One region of the Streptomyces sp. NPDC044571 genome, then DNA from elsewhere that is predicted to be linked to it. Evidence: riboswitches for the same ligand, from Rfam matches in the RefSeq annotation. Region 1 holds a riboswitch; the other holds the start of a gene.

Region 1 (7,519 bases):
GCAAGAAGAGCCGTGAGGAAAGCGGTGCGGCCAGGCACCGTGCGGGGCAGGGGGAGGTGGAAGGGCAGGGCGACCGGCCGCTCTTCCGGGACGAGGTCGCCGGCCCGGGTGATGTTCCGGGTGCGCAGGGTGGGTCGGCTGTTGACCCTGCCGGTTCCGGCCGCATAGGTTTCGGTGAACCATCGACCTCAACCACGGGTGGAGGGTTTGCCCCCGACCCGTACGCCACCAATGCCTCCGCGGGGCAGCCGCGGCGCGAGGAGCCGTCCATGTCGGCCGAGCAGGTGTGCAGCAGGTGTGGGCACCGCAGCGATGCGGCGAGCCGGTTCTGCTCGAACTGCGGGGCGCCGCTGCGGGCGGGCCTGACGCCGGAGCGTGCCTCGGAGACCACGTCCACGATCTCGATCTCGGGCCTTGAGGCCTACGAGGCCGAGGCGTCGGGACAGCACGTGTCGTCCTCCCTGTCCCCCGAGGCCCAGGCCGCGGTGGAGGCACTGCCCCCGGGTTCCGCCCTGCTGATCGTGCGGCGCGGTCCCAACTCCGGCAGCCGCTTCCTGCTGGACGGTGAGCTGACCACGGCGGGCCGGCACCCGCAGAGCGACATCTTCCTGGACGACGTCACCGTCTCCCGGCGGCATGTCGAGTTCCGCAGGAGCCAGGACGGCGGTTTCACCGTCTCCGACGTCGGCAGCCTCAACGGCACGTACGTGAACCGCGAGCCGATCGACTCCGTCGCCCTGCACAACGGCGACGAGGTGCAGATCGGCAAGTACCGACTGGTCTTCTACGCGAGTCTGCGGGGTATCTGACCCTCCCCCAGACCCCGCCCCCGGCATGCCGGGAGGTGTCCCAGGGGGGACCCACCAGGGAAGGTCCCATGCTGCGTACCACGACCGGCGGTGCCGAGAAGAACGGCACCGCCGGCTCGGCCGGGCGGCTGGTGAGCATCGGCACGGTGCTCACGATGCTGCGCGACGAGTTCCCCGAAGTCACGATTTCGAAGATTCGTTTCCTGGAGGCGGAGGGGCTCGTCGAGCCGCGGCGCACGCCTTCGGGATATCGCAAGTTCAGCACGGAGGACGTGGAGCGCCTCGCCCGCATCCTGCGGCTGCAGCGCGACCACTACCTGCCGTTGAAGGTGATCCGCGAGCAGCTGGACGCGCTCGACCGCGGTGAGCAGATCCGCATCCCGGCGCCCACGGCGCACGGGGACGCAGCCGACCCGTCGGCGGCCTCCGCGGGATACCCGGAGGCGGCCCGGGAACGGCCCGCCGTGGCCCGGGTGGGCCGGGCGGAGCTGATCGCCGCGGCCGAGGTGGACGAGGCGCAGCTGGCCGAGTGGGAGTCGTACGGGCTGATCGCGGAGGATCCCGGCGGCGGATTCGACGGCGAGACGGTCACGGTGGCCCGCCTGGTGGCCGATCTGGGCCGGTTCGGGCTGGAACCCCGGCACCTGAGGGCGATGAAGGCCGCCGCGGACCGGGAGGCGGGCCTGGTGGAGCAGGTCGTGGCGCCGCTGCGGCGGCACCGCAATCCGCAGACCCGGGCCCATGCCGAGGCCACCATGAAGGAGCTCGCGGGGCTCTCCGTACGGCTGCACGAGGCCCTCGTGGAGACCGCTCTCGGGGTCCGTCTGCGCTGAGCGGCGAGGGCCCGACTACCCAAACCTGCCGGGCAGGTCCTAGGGTTGCTGTGTGAACGAGCTCGACGTTGTGGGTGTCCGGGTGGAAATGCCCTCCAACCAACCGATCGTGCTCCTGCGTGAAGTGGGAGGCGACCGGTACCTCCCCATCTGGATCGGACCTGGGGAGGCGACCGCCATTGCCTTCGCGCAGCAGGGCATGGCCCCTGCCCGGCCGCTGACGCACGACCTTTTCAAGGACGTGCTGGAGGCGATCGGCGAGGAGCTCACCGAGGTCCGGATCACGGACCTGCGGGAGGGCGTCTTCTACGCGGAGCTGGTCTTCGCCAGTGGGGTGGAGGTGAGCGCGCGGCCTTCGGATGCCATAGCGTTGGCCCTGCGCACGGGAACGCCGATCTACGGCAGCGACGGCGTGCTGGACGACGCCGGTATCGCGATTCCCGACGAGCAGGAGGACGAGGTGGAGAAGTTCCGCGAGTTCCTCGACCAGATCTCCCCCGAGGACTTCGGAACCGGCCCGCAGTAGAACCTCGGCCGTGCCGTCCGGCGGTCGCCCCGAAGCGCTGCAGCCCATTCGAGTAGCCTTTCCCCGGTACGGGGCACGGGAAACCACTCTCAGGGTGATTATCACTCGGCGTGCCGAGTGTGGCGATCGTTGACGCACCCCTGGTGACTGCCTACCTTCGAGGGGGCAGGTCAAGGACGGAGGGTCGGCGTGAGAGTCACGGGCGACGGTACGACCGGGGGCATCCCCGCACGGAGTGACAGTGGGCCGTACCCGCTCCACGGCAGTGCGGCCAAACCCGCGCGCCGTCAGCCGGAGGCGGCCCCGGCCGGTCCGGCGGGTGGCGATCCGGCACCCGAGCAGGTCGGCTACCGCGGACCGACGGCATGTGCCGCGGCGGGCATCACGTACCGGCAGCTGGACTACTGGGCGCGCACCGGGCTGGTGGAGCCCACGGTGCGCCCCGCGTTCGGCTCCGGCACCCAGCGCCTCTACAGCTTCCGCGACGTCGTCGTCCTCAAGATCGTCAAGCGCTTCCTGGACACCGGGGTGGCGCTGCAGAACATCCGCACCGCCGTGCAGCACCTGCGCGACCGGGGTTTCTCGGACCTGGAGCGCATGACGCTGATGAGCGACGGCGCCACCGTGTACGAGTGCACCTCACCGGACCAGGTGGTGAGCCTGCTGGAGGGCGGCCAGGGCATCTTCGGCATCGCCGTGGGGGTGGTCTGGCGCGACGTGGAGAAGGCGCTGTCGCAGCTCCACGGGGAGCGGGTCGACACCGGCGAGACGGTCGTCGGACACAACCCGACCGACGAGCTGGCAGCGCGGCGCAACCGGGCCGGCTAACCGGCGTCCGGCCGACGCCGGCCGGCCCGCACCCGTACGGACTCCCGCATTGTCAGTGGTGTGAGGCAGCATCGGTGCTGTGAGATCCGCGCCGACCATCCTCCACCTGGACATGGACGCCTTCTACGCCTCCGTGGAGCAGGCGTCGAAGCCGAGCCTGCGCGGGAAGGCCGTGATCGTCGGCGGGCTGGGGCCGCGCGGGGTCGTCGCCACCGCCTCGTACGAGGCCAGGCGCTTCGGGGTGCACTCGGCGATGCCGATGGCCCAGGCCAGGAGGTTGTGTCCGAACGGGGCCTACCTGATCCCGCGCTTCACCCTGTACCGGGCGGTCAGCGATGTGGTCATGGCCCTGCTGCGGCAGCTGTCGCCGCTGGTGGAGCCGCTGAGCCTGGACGAGGCCTTCGTGGACCTGGAGGCGGGCGGCGCCGCCTTCGACGCGGTGAGCGCCCGTGCGGCCGGTGAGCGGCTGCGGGCCGAGATCCTGGCCGCGACCGGGCTGAGCGCCTCCGTGGGGCTCGCCGGCTCGAAGATGCTGGCCAAGGTGGCCTCCGAAGAGGCCAAGCCCGACGGCCTGCTGCTGATCGAGGTCGGCACGGAGCGGGAGCTGCTCGCGCCGATGTCGGTACGGACCCTGCCCGGAGTGGGGCCGGCCACCGGGGAGCACCTGCGGCGGGCCGGGATCACCACCGTGGGGGAGCTGGCGGAGGCCGGTGAGGACGAGCTGGTCCGGATGGTCGGGCGTTCGCACGGGGTGGGCCTGTACCGGATGGCGCTGGGGCTGGACGACCGGCCGGTGGTCGCGGAGCGCGACGCGAAGTCCGTGTCGGTGGAGGACACCTTCGACGTCGACCTGCACGACCGGGTGCGGATCCGGGGCGAGGTGCAGCGCCTCGCCGAACGGTGCGTGCAGCGGCTGCGGGCGTCCGGGCACTCGGGGCGCACGATCGTGCTGAAGGTCCGGCGCTACGACTTCTCGACGCTGACGCGCTCCGAGACGCTGCGGGGGCCCACCGATGATCCGGCGGTGGTGCGGGAGGCGGCGGGGCGGCTGCTGGAGGGCGTGGACACCACGGGCGGGGTGCGGCTGCTGGGGGTGGGGGTGAGCGGGCTGGCGGACTACACGCAGGAGGACCTGTTCGCGCAGTCGCTGGCGGCCGGGCCGGAGCCGGGCGCTGCGGGCACCGGCGAGCCGGATGCCGCCGCCGAGTCCGGTGGTCCCGGGGGGTCCGAGGGTGACCGGGAGGCGGCGGAGCCGCCCGCGGAGCCCGGCACCGGGCCCGCCCGGCAGCGGCACTGGGCGGCCGGAAGCGATGTGCGGCATGCGGTCTACGGACCGGGCTGGGTGCAGGGCAGCGGGGTCGGCCGGGTGACCGTGCGGTTCGAGCAGCCGGGATCGCCGCCGGGGCGGGTGCGCACGTTCCGGGTGGACGATCCCGAGCTGGAACCGACCGATCCGCTGCCGCTGGTGGGCGGGGCGGCCGGCTAGCCGGGGTGGTTCTCGTCGCCGGCGAGCCGCCCGAAATCGCGGTTCTCGGCCCCGGGGTCCTGCGGCGCGGGACGGAAGTCGGAGGGGAGGGAGACGTCCAGGCCGTAGTGGTGGTACAGCTGGAGTTCCTGCTCGGGGGAGAGGTGGCGGCCGACGCCGAAGTCCGGGGCGTCCCTGATCAGGGAGCGTTCGAAGGGGACCCGGAGGCCGTCGCCGACCAACTCGCTCGGTTCCAGGGGCACGAAGGCGTCGCGGCTGAAGAGCCCTGTGCGTACGGCCGCCCATTCCGGCACGCCTGTGGCATCGTCGAGGTAGACCTCGTCGATGGTTCCGATCTTGGTGCCGTTGCGGTCGAACGCCTTGCGGCCGATCAGGCTGCGCGGATCGATGTCGGTCTGCACGGTACCTCCATGTGATCGCAACTGCTCCGTAATGACTACAAAAGTGCATTTCCGGGGAGGGGGCCACTCGAAAGAGGTCCCGGAACCTCGCTGGTAGGCTGGGTACCGGCTGTTGACCCTGTGCGGGAGAGTCCTCCGAGTGAGTTCGACGGAGGCGCCGAAGGAGCAAATCCTCCCCGGAATCTCTCAGGCATACGTACCGCACGGACGAGGCCACTCTGGAAAGCAGGGGCGGGTACCGGGCGCGCAGTGCCGGTTCCCCTCCTCACCGACGGTGAAAGCCGGATCGTGCGGAAGACATCCCGCAGGGCCCGGTGAAGCTCTCAGGTTGAGATGACAGAGGGGGAGGCCGTCCGGGTGCCCGCGCCGTGGTGCCCCTCGCAGGTCGTACGACCCAGGAGGCCTCCGTACATGACCGCCAACCGCATTCCGCTCTCCCAGCTGGAGCGAGGCATCCCCTTCGAGCAGCGCCACATCGGCCCGGACGCCGAGGCGCAGGCCAAGATGCTCGCCCACGTGGGCTACGGCTCGCTGGACGACCTGACCGCCGCCGCCGTGCCGGACGTGATCAAGAGCGCCGAGGCGCTCGATCTGCCCGGGGCACGGACCGAGGCCGAGGTGCTGGCCGAGCTGCGTCGGCTCGCCGACCGCAACCAGGTTCTGACCTCCATGATCGGTCTCGGCTACTACGGGACCTTCACGCCGCCGGTGATCCTGCGCAACGTCATGGAGAACCCGGCCTGGTACACGGCGTACACGCCCTACCAGCCGGAGATCTCGCAGGGCCGCCTGGAGGCGCTGCTCAACTTCCAGACCGTCGTCGCCGACCTGACCGGCCTGCCGACCTCCGGCGCCTCCCTGCTCGACGAGGGCACGGCCGCCGCCGAGGCCATGACCCTGGCCCGCCGCGTGGGCAAGGCCAAGGGCAACGTCTTCCTCGTCGACGCCGACGCGCTGCCGCAGACCATCGCCGTGATCGAGACCCGCGCCGAGCCGATCGGCATCGAGGTCGTCGTCGCCGACCTGTCCGCCGGCATCCCGGCTGAGGTCGCCGAGCGCGGCGTCTTCGGTGTGCTGCTCCAGTACCCGGGCGCCTCCGGTGCCGTACGCGAGATCAAGCCGGTCATCGACCAGGCGCACGAGCTCGGCGCGATCGTCGCCGTCTCCGCCGACCTGCTCGCCCTCACCCTGCTGGCCTCCCCGGGCTCGCTGGGCGCGGACATCGCCGTGGGCACGACCCAGCGCTTCGGCGTCCCGATGGGCTTCGGCGGCCCGCACGCCGGCTACATGGCCGTCCAGGACAAGCACGCCCGCTCGCTGCCGGGCCGCCTCGTCGGCGTGTCCGTGGACGCGGACGGCAACAAGGCCTACCGGCTGGCGCTGCAGACCCGTGAGCAGCACATCCGCCGTGAGAAGGCCACCAGCAACATCTGTACCGCGCAGGTGCTGCTCGCCGTCATGGCCGGCATGTACGCCGTCTACCACGGCCCGGACGGTCTGCGGACGATCGCCCGCCGCACCCACCGCTACGCGGCGCTGCTCGCGGCCGGTCTGACGGCCGGCGGGGTCGAGATCGTCCACGGCTCGTACTTCGACACCCTCACCGCGCGGGTTCCCGGCAAGGCCGCCGAGGTCGTCGCCGCCGCCCGCGAGGGCGGGGTCAACCTCTTCCAGGTCGACGCCGACCACGTCTCCCTGTCCTGCGACGAGACGACGCTGCGCGCCGACATCGAGGCCGTCTGGGCCGCCTTCGGCGTCAGCGCCGACATCGAGGCCCTGGACGGGACCACCGCCGACGCGCTGCCCGAGGGCCTGCTGCGCTCCGACGACTACCTCGCGCACCCGGTCTTCCACCAGCACCGCTCCGAGACCGCGATGCTGCGCTACCTGCGCAAGCTCGCGGACAAGGACTACGCGCTGGACCGCGGCATGATCCCGCTGGGCTCCTGCACCATGAAGCTCAACGCGACCACCGAGATGGAGCCGGTCACCTGGCCCGAGTTCGGCCAGCTGCACCCGTTCGCCCCGGTCGACCAGGCCGAGGGGTACCTCACGCTCATCACCGAGCTGGAGGAACGTCTCTGCGAGGTCACGGGCTACGACAAGGTCTCCATCCAGCCGAACGCCGGCTCCCAGGGCGAGCTCGCCGGTCTGCTGGCCGTGCGCGCCTACCACCGGGCGAACGGCGACGAGCAGCGCACCGTCTGCCTCATCCCGTCCTCCGCGCACGGCACCAACGCCGCCAGCGCCGTGATGGCCGGCATGAAGGTGGTCGTGGTGAAGACCGCCGACGACGGCGAGGTCGACACCGACGACCTGCGCGCCAAGATCGAGCAGTACCGCGACGAGCTCGCGGTGCTGATGATCACGTACCCCTCGACGCACGGCGTGTTCGAGGAGCACGTCGCCGACATCTGCGCCCAGGTGCACGAGGCCGGCGGCCAGGTCTACGTGGACGGCGCCAACCTCAACGCCCTGGTGGGCCTGGCCAAGCCGGGTCACTTCGGCGGCGACGTCTCGCACCTGAACCTGCACAAGACCTTCTGCATCCCGCACGGCGGCGGCGGTCCGGGCGTCGGCCCGGTCGGTGTCCGGGCGCACCTGGCCCCGTACCTGCCGAACCACCCGCTGCAGCC
Region 2 (7,519 bases), on a different contig from region 1:
TGGTTGAACTCGACGATCTCGCCGGTGACGGGGGAGTACAGGTCGCTGACCGACTTGGTCGACTCCAGCTCGCCGCAGGTCTCGCCCTCGGTCACCGTGTCGCCGACCTCGGGGAGCTGGGCGTAGACGACGTCACCGAGCGCGTTGGCCGCGAACTCCGTGATGCCGACCGTCGCGACGCCGTCCTCGACGTCCGACAGCCACTCGTGCTCCTTGCTGTAACGCAGCTGCTGGGGGTTGCTCATGACCTGATTCTCCTGGATGCGGGGGAGTGCGAACGAACAGTGGTCTTGCGTACTGAGACGGCTCGGGAGGCGGCCGGGGCCGGCCGGCCCGGCCGGGCCGGGGTACGGAGCGTTACTTCTGCCGCTTGTAGAACGGCAGGGCCACGACCTCGTACGGCTCATGCGTACCGCGAATGTCCACGCCGACGCCGGAGGTGCCGGGCGCGGCGTGGGCCGCGTCCACGTACGCCATCGCGATCGGCTTGCCCAGCGTCGGGGACGGGGCGCCCGAGGTGACCTCGCCGATGACCTGACCGTCGGCCACGACGGGGAAGCCGGCGCGCGGGACGCGGCGGCCTTCGGCCACCAGGCCGACCAGCTTGCGCGGCGGGTTCGTGGCGGCGCGCTCGGCGGCGGCCTCCAGGGCGGCGCGGCCCACGAAGTCGCCCTCCTTCTCGAACTTCACGACCCGGCCCAGCCCCGCGTCGAAGGGGGTCAGGGCGGTGGTCAGCTCGTGCCCGTACAGCGGCATGCCCGCCTCCAGGCGCAGGGTGTCGCGGCAGGAGAGGCCGGCCGGGACCAGGCCGGCGCCCTCGCCCGCCTTGGTCAGCGCCTGCCACAGCTCCACGGCGTGCTCGGGGGCGATGAACAGCTCGAAGCCGTCCTCGCCGGTGTAGCCCGTACGCGCGATCAGCGCGGGCACGCCCGCGACCGTGCCCGGCAGGCCGGCGTAGTACTTCAGCCCGTCCAGGTCGGCGTCGGTGAGGGAGGCGAGGATGCCGGGGGACTCCGGGCCCTGCACGGCGATCAGCGCGTACGCGTCGCGGTCGTCGCGGACCTCGGCGTCGAAGCCGGCGGCGCGCTCGGTCAGGGCGTCCAGGACGACCTGGGCGTTGGAGGCGTTCGCGACGACCATGTACTCGGTCTCCGCGAGGCGGTAGACGATCAGGTCGTCGACGATCCCGCCGTCCTCCTGGCAGATGTGCGTGTAGCGGGCGCGGCCGACGCCGACGGTGGAGATGTTGCCGACCAGCGCGTAGTCCAGGGCCTTGACGGCCTCCGGACCGGTCAGCGTGATCTCGCCCATGTGGGACAGGTCGAACAGGCCGGCCTTGGTGCGGACGGCGTTGTGCTCGTCGCGCTCACTGCCGTACCGCAGGGGCATGTCCCAGCCCGCGAAATCGGTCATGGTCGCACCGAGCGAACGGTGCAGCGCATCGAGGGCGGTCAGGCGGGGGGCGTTGCTCATGGGTGTGGCTCCCGGGTCCCAGGGCATGACATGACGAGGACGGTCCTCCCCATCTGTCATCGGAACCTGAGAGGTTCGCCGAAAGGTCCCGGCCCGGCCGGGATGCGTCGACTTGCACCTTGGGTGGAGCCTGCGCCGGTTCCGTCACGGCGGACGGCGGCGCTGCTCGCTTTTCAGATCTGCCTCATCCACGCGGTACGGGGCCTGAGAGATTCAAGGGAGGAACTTGCTCCTTCGGCGCCCGGACACGGCCTGTCGGCCTGCCGGGACTCTCCCGCGCGGATTCAAGCGGCCGGTATGCAGTTGGTCCAGATGGCGCACATCATTGCACGCCCCGGCGGTGATCGGGCGGGTGGGCCCGCAAGAACGTGCGGACGTGAGACGGCCCGGCCGGAACCGCGGCCGCCGGATTACCGTCTTTTTACATTCAGTGGGCATGGGGTCGTGAGGACCCGGATCGGGGGGAGGCGATCACCGTGCGGAGATTCGGACTGCTGGCGACGACGACCGGGACCGTGGACGGGGTGCCGGCCCAGCGCAGCCGCGCCGAGCAGGTCCTTCCGGTACGTGACCTGCGCGGACGCGGGACGCGGGGCCCGCGCTGGCTCGGCTTCGCGGAGGGGGACATCGTCGTGGTCTCGGGCCTGCCCGGAGGCGGCAAGAGCACGCTGATCCGGCGGGCCGCCCAGGGCCGCGGCATCGACTCGCAGGACGTCCGCGAGCGCTGGGAGCAGCGGATGCCCGGGGCCCTGCCGTACGCCGTGTACCGGCCGCTGGTCCGCGCCGCGCACTACTGGGGGCTGTGGCGCACGCTCCGCTCCGGAGCCTCCGCGGTGGTCCACGACTGCGGCACCCAGGCCTGGGTCCGGGCCCTGCTCGCGGCGGTGGCGCGGCGCCGCGGCCGGGCCCTGCACCTGCTGCTGCTGGACACCACCCCCCAGGAGGCCCTGTCCGGGCAGGCGGCCCGGGGCCGCGGCGTGTCGGCGTACGCCTTCGCCCGGCACCGGGGGGCGGCCGCCCGCCTGCTGCGCGCCGCCGAGTCGGGGCGGCTGCCGGCGGGCTGCGCCTCGGTGGTGCTGCTGGACCGCCCGGCGGCCTCCCGGGTGACCCGGATCGCCTTCCGCGGGCAGTGAATCGGGGGCGGCCCGGGGCGGGAGAGCCCCGGGGCAGGGGCGCGCCCCGAGCCCTCCACGCCGAGCCGTTAATCTCGGGCGGGCAGACCTTGGGCGAAACAGCGGAGGCGTAGATGCACGGCGGCGGCTGGCCGGAGAACGAGCTGGAGCAGGTGCTCGGGGCGGCGCTGGGGCAGGCGGACGCCGGTGCGCGGATCGTCGAGGTGCTCGGGCGCAGCCGGGTCTGGGTGCCGCTGCCCGCCGGCGGGAGCCCGGACGGGCCCGGTCTGACCCTGCCCACCATGGACATCGGCGGCGCCGCGTTCGTCCCCGTCTACAGCTCGGAGGGCCAGCTGCGCGCGTGCGCCGGCCCCGCGCTGGACTTCGCCGTGGCCCCCGCCGTCGAGTTCGCGCGCGGGCTGCCCCCGCAGCTCGGCATCGCCGTGAACCCCGGCGGGGCCGTCGGCGTGCCGCTGCCGCCCCCGGCCGTCGCCGAGCTCTGCCGCACCGGGCGCACCCCGCTCGACGGCCCGGCCGGCGGCGGGCGGGTGCGGCTGTACGAACCGGACTGGCAGGAGGACCCGGTGGACTTCCTGACCGCCGCCGCGGAGGAGTTCCGCGCCACCGGGCTGGTCGCCGCCGCCCACCGCTGCCTCGCCAGCGTGGAGGGCGGGGCCCCGGAGCTGTACATCGGTGTCCGACTGGTGGGACGGGAGGCCGAGATGCGAAATGCCCCGCTGGAGGCCCTCGGCCGGGCCCTGACCCGCGTTCCGCCGCCCTGGCCCGTGCAGTTGATCCTGCTGGACGCCGCCGAGGACCCGGTGGTCGACTTCATTTGTGAGCGCGTACGCCCCTTCTACCTCCCGTAGGGCCGCTTAAGCTGGTGGCCGATACGGGTGTATGCCGTGCGCTCGCGCGGACGAAGCGGACGAAGAGGGGTACCGGGTGAGTGCGTCAGGCACGGCCGCGGCCGGGCAGGTCGAGCACATGATGCGCCAGGTGACTCCCGGGCGCTATGAGGGCTACGAGTCGCTCCTGCACGCCCTGGCCGAGGGCCGGCTGTGGATGCTGCTGTGGCAGGGGCAGCCGGGCTCCCCCGACGCCCAGTACGGCGGCATGGAAATCGAGGGCCTCGGATACGCGCCCTGCGTCACCTCCCCCCAGGAGCTGGCCGCCAGCGGCTGGAACCGCGGCTACGAGGTGGTCACCGGCCGGGACATCGCCCGCGCCCTCTACCCGGACCGCTGGGGCCTGTGGCTGAACCCGCACGCCCAGGGCGGCGGCCTCGGCATCCCCTGGGCCGATCTGCGCCGCATCGCCACCGGGCTGGACCGGATGCCGGCGGGCCCGCTGCGGCTCTCCGAGCCCACCCTGGAGCTCCCGCAGTTCTACGGGCTGCTGACCCAGCACGCGCACCGCACGCCCGCCGTGCGCTCGCTGCGCCGCGCGTGGGTGCAGCCCGCGCTGGGCTCCCCGTACCTGGCGGTGGGGCTCGACCTGTACGACGCCTCCGCGCCCGCGCTGGAATCCGTACGGGAGATGATGCGCCAGTCCGTCGGCGCCGTCCCCGACGGCGTACCGGTGTGCACGGTGGCGCTGGCGGACGAGCACGACCCCGTCGCGATGTGGCTGCGGGCCCAGACCCGCCCCTTCTACGACCGCGAGGGCCACGCTCCGGCCTACTGACCGGGGCTGCCCGGACCCTGAGACATCCGGACAGGGCGCCACCCGAGGCCGCAGGGAACCACCGTTCCCTGCGGCCTTCGCCTTGTCCGGATTTCGCCGTGGATGTGGGCCCAAAAGGCATGCGAGTCCGGCGAGTTGGGTGCCATGTCCGATTGCGTACCGAACAGACGGTCTTGCTCCGCTGAGACGAGAGCGAAGTCCGGATAACGGGAACCCGACCCTCACATCACGGTTGCGCATCCATTGGCCTGCGGGTCTGGCGGCTGATCGCGGGCCCGATGAAGACTCCCCACCCAAGAGCCGGTCAGTCCTCCAAGACGCGGTTCGGCACCTGCACTTCGCACGTCTTCCTGCACGGCTGCCCAGGCAGCACCTGCACAGCACCGCGTACCGCACCATCTGCCATTCCTGCACCTCAGCACGCGTACTGCGTATCACCACGCACTCCGAGCGCCACTCCGCACCAACGCCGCCACAGCGGCGGGCATGGGCCGGCAAACCCGTCGGCCGAGAGGGGTCCCCACCACGATGACGGCACCACTGCATGACACGAGCGCGGAATCGCCCGCACCCGTGTCCGTAGCCGACGTCCCTGCCAAGGCCATCGAAGGCCGCTCGCCCGGTCGCATCGCCTGGATGCGGCTCAAGCGCGACAAGGTCGCGCTGACCGGCGGCGTGATCGTGATCTTCCTGATCCTGGTGGCGGTCTTCGCCCCGCAGATCGTGAGCCTGCTGGGCCATCCGCCCAACGAGTTCCACGAGGACCTGATCGACCCGGACCTCGGCACGCCGCTCGGCTCCTTCGGCGGCATGAGCTCCGACTTCCTGCTGGGGGTCGAACCGACCAACGGCCGCGACGTGTTCAGCCGGATCGTCTTCGGCGCCCGCATCTCGCTGGTCGTCGCCTTCCTGGCGGCCTTGGTCTCCGTCGTCATCGGCAGCCTGCTCGGCGCGCTCGCCGGCTTCCTCGGCGGCTGGGTCGACGCAGTCATCAGCCGCACGATGGACCTGCTGCTGGCCTTCCCGCAGCTGCTGTTCACCATCGCCCTGGTCTCGGTCGTCCCCAACTCCCTGTGGGGATTCGAGGGTTCGGGCGTCCGGATGGGCGTGCTGATCGTCGTCATCGGCTTCTTCGGCTGGCCGTACATCGGCCGCATCGTCCGGGGCCAGACGATCTCCCTGCGTGAACGCGAGTACGTCGAAGCCGCCCGCAGCCTCGGGGCCGGCCGCGGCTACATCCTGGTCAAGGAGCTGCTGCCCAACCTGGTCGCACCGATCCTCGTCTACTCGACGCTGATCATCCCGACCAACATCCTGACGGAGGCGGCCCTCAGCTTCCTCGGCGCAGGCGTCAAGCCGCCCACCGCGTCCTGGGGAAAGATGCTCTCCGACGCCGTCCCCATCTACCAGGACGACCCCACGTACATGGTGGTCCCCGGTATCACGATCTTCATCACCGTCCTGGCGTTCAACCTCTTCGGGGACGGGCTGCGTGACGCACTCGACCCCAAGGGCAGCTGAACCGCTTCACCGATTCACCCACCAATGGAGGTTGGACAACCGTGATCCGCAGAAAGCAGGCACTCGCGATCACCGCAGTGATCGCCGCCCTGTCCCTGACCGCCGCGTGCGGTGGCAAGGACGGCGACAAGAAGGACGAGGGCAAGGGCGGCGGTGCCGCAGCCTTCAACGCGGCCACCACCGGCTTCGTGAACCCCTCGGACGCCAAGGGCGGTGAGCTCAAGCTCTGGTCGCCGCAGGACGTCGACTACCTCGACCCGGCGCGTGCCTACTACGGCTTCGTGTGGGACATCCAGCGCCTCTACGTGCGCCAGCTGCTCGCCTACGACAGCAAGCCGGGCAAGGACGGCAGCAAGCTCGTCCCGGACCTCGCCGAGGCCCTGCCGGTCCTGAGCAACGAGGGCAAGACGTACACCCTCAAGCTCAAGGACGGCGTGAAGTTCGAGGACGGCTCGCCGATCACCTCGAAGGACATCAAGTACGGCATCGAGCGCGTCTTCGCGCAGGACGTGCTGTCCGGCGGTCCCACGTACCTGATCGACATCCTCGACCAGGGCCAGAAGTACCCCGGCCCCTACAAGGACACCGACCCCAACAAGATGGGTCTGAAGTCCGTCGAGACGCCGGACGACAAGACGATCGTCTTCAACCTGGCGAGCGCCAACTCCGACTTCAGCTACCTGCTGGCCATGCCGTCCTCCTCGCCGGTCCCGGCGGCCAAGGACACGGGCGCCACCTACACCAACAAGCCGGTCTCCACCGGCCCGTACAAGGTGGAGAGCTTCACCGCGAGCAAGGGCGCCACCTTCGTCCGCAACGAGAACTGGGACCCGAAGACCGACACGATCCGCAAGGGTCTGCCGGACAAGGTCTCCTTCACGGTGACCACCAACCCGGACGACATGGACGCGCGTCTGCTGTCGGGCGACATCGACCTCGCCATCGACGGCACGGGCATGCAGCAGGCCGGCAAGAACAAGGTCCTCAAGGACGAGAACCTCAAGAAGAACGCGGACAACCCGTTCACGGGCTACATCCGCTACTTCGCCTTCCCGACGACGGTCGCGCCCTTCGACAACATCGAGTGCCGCAAGGCCGTCATCTACGCGGCCGACCCGAAGTCCCTGCAGACCGCCCGCGGCGGCCCGACCAGCGGTGACCTCGGCGCCAACATGCTGCCGCCCGGCATCCCCGGTGCCGACAAGAGCTACGACCCGTACAACCTGACGAAGGGCGAGCCGCAGGAGGCCAAGGCCAAGGAGGCCCTCAAGGCCTGTGGCAAGCCGGACGGCTTCGAGACCACCATCGCGGTGCGCAACAACCGCGCCCCCGAGGTCAAGACCGCCGAGTCCCTGCAGGCGTCCCTCGCCAAGGTCGGTATCAAGGTCACCATCGACCAGTACGACGGCAAGCTCTCCTCCTCCACGATCGGTTCGCCCGAGAACGTGAAGAAGAAGAACTACGGAATCATCGTCATGGGCTGGGGCGCCGACTACAACTCCGGCTCGGGCTTCCTGCAGCCGCTGGTCGACGGCTCGTTCATCCAGCCCAACGGCAACAACAACTACACGATGATCAACGACCCGGAGATCAACCAGCTGTTCAAGACGGCCGCGGCCGCCAAGACGCCGGAAGAAGCCGCGCCGTTCTACACCCAGATCAACCAGAAGGTCATGGAGAAGGCGCTCTACCTGCCGATCAACTTCGACAAGGCCTTCGTCTACCAC

Evidence for each region. A riboswitch is a leader RNA that binds a small molecule or an ion and turns the genes downstream of it on or off. The one in region 1 is predicted to bind glycine.
Region 2: another riboswitch for glycine. It lies ahead of gcvT (glycine cleavage system aminomethyltransferase GcvT); the one in region 1 lies ahead of gcvP (aminomethyl-transferring glycine dehydrogenase).

The regions. Positions count from the first base shown of each region.
Region 1 covers NZ_JBEZBN010000052.1:33,771-41,289, reverse strand. Annotated here, with positions in the region: gene AB0B01_RS24530 (FHA domain-containing protein) at 1-809, shown strand, start outside; gene AB0B01_RS24525 (MerR family transcriptional regulator) at 878-1,642, shown strand; gene AB0B01_RS24520 (bifunctional nuclease family protein) at 1,695-2,168, shown strand; gene AB0B01_RS24515 (MerR family transcriptional regulator) at 2,358-2,996, shown strand; gene AB0B01_RS24510 (DNA polymerase IV) at 3,076-4,482, shown strand; gene AB0B01_RS24505 (PRC-barrel domain-containing protein) at 4,479-4,883, opposite strand; glycine riboswitch at 4,997-5,095, shown strand; gene gcvP (aminomethyl-transferring glycine dehydrogenase) at 5,295-7,519, shown strand, end outside.
Region 2 covers NZ_JBEZBN010000022.1:76,219-83,737, reverse strand. Annotated here, with positions in the region: gene gcvH (glycine cleavage system protein GcvH) at 1-245, opposite strand, end outside; gene gcvT (glycine cleavage system aminomethyltransferase GcvT) at 358-1,473, opposite strand; glycine riboswitch at 1,657-1,760, opposite strand; gene AB0B01_RS14540 (AAA family ATPase) at 1,989-2,606, shown strand; gene AB0B01_RS14535 (enhanced serine sensitivity protein SseB) at 2,720-3,454, shown strand; gene AB0B01_RS14530 (enhanced serine sensitivity protein SseB C-terminal domain-containing protein) at 3,531-4,271, shown strand; gene AB0B01_RS14525 (ABC transporter permease) at 4,800-5,792, shown strand; gene AB0B01_RS14520 (ABC transporter substrate-binding protein) at 5,834-7,519, shown strand, end outside.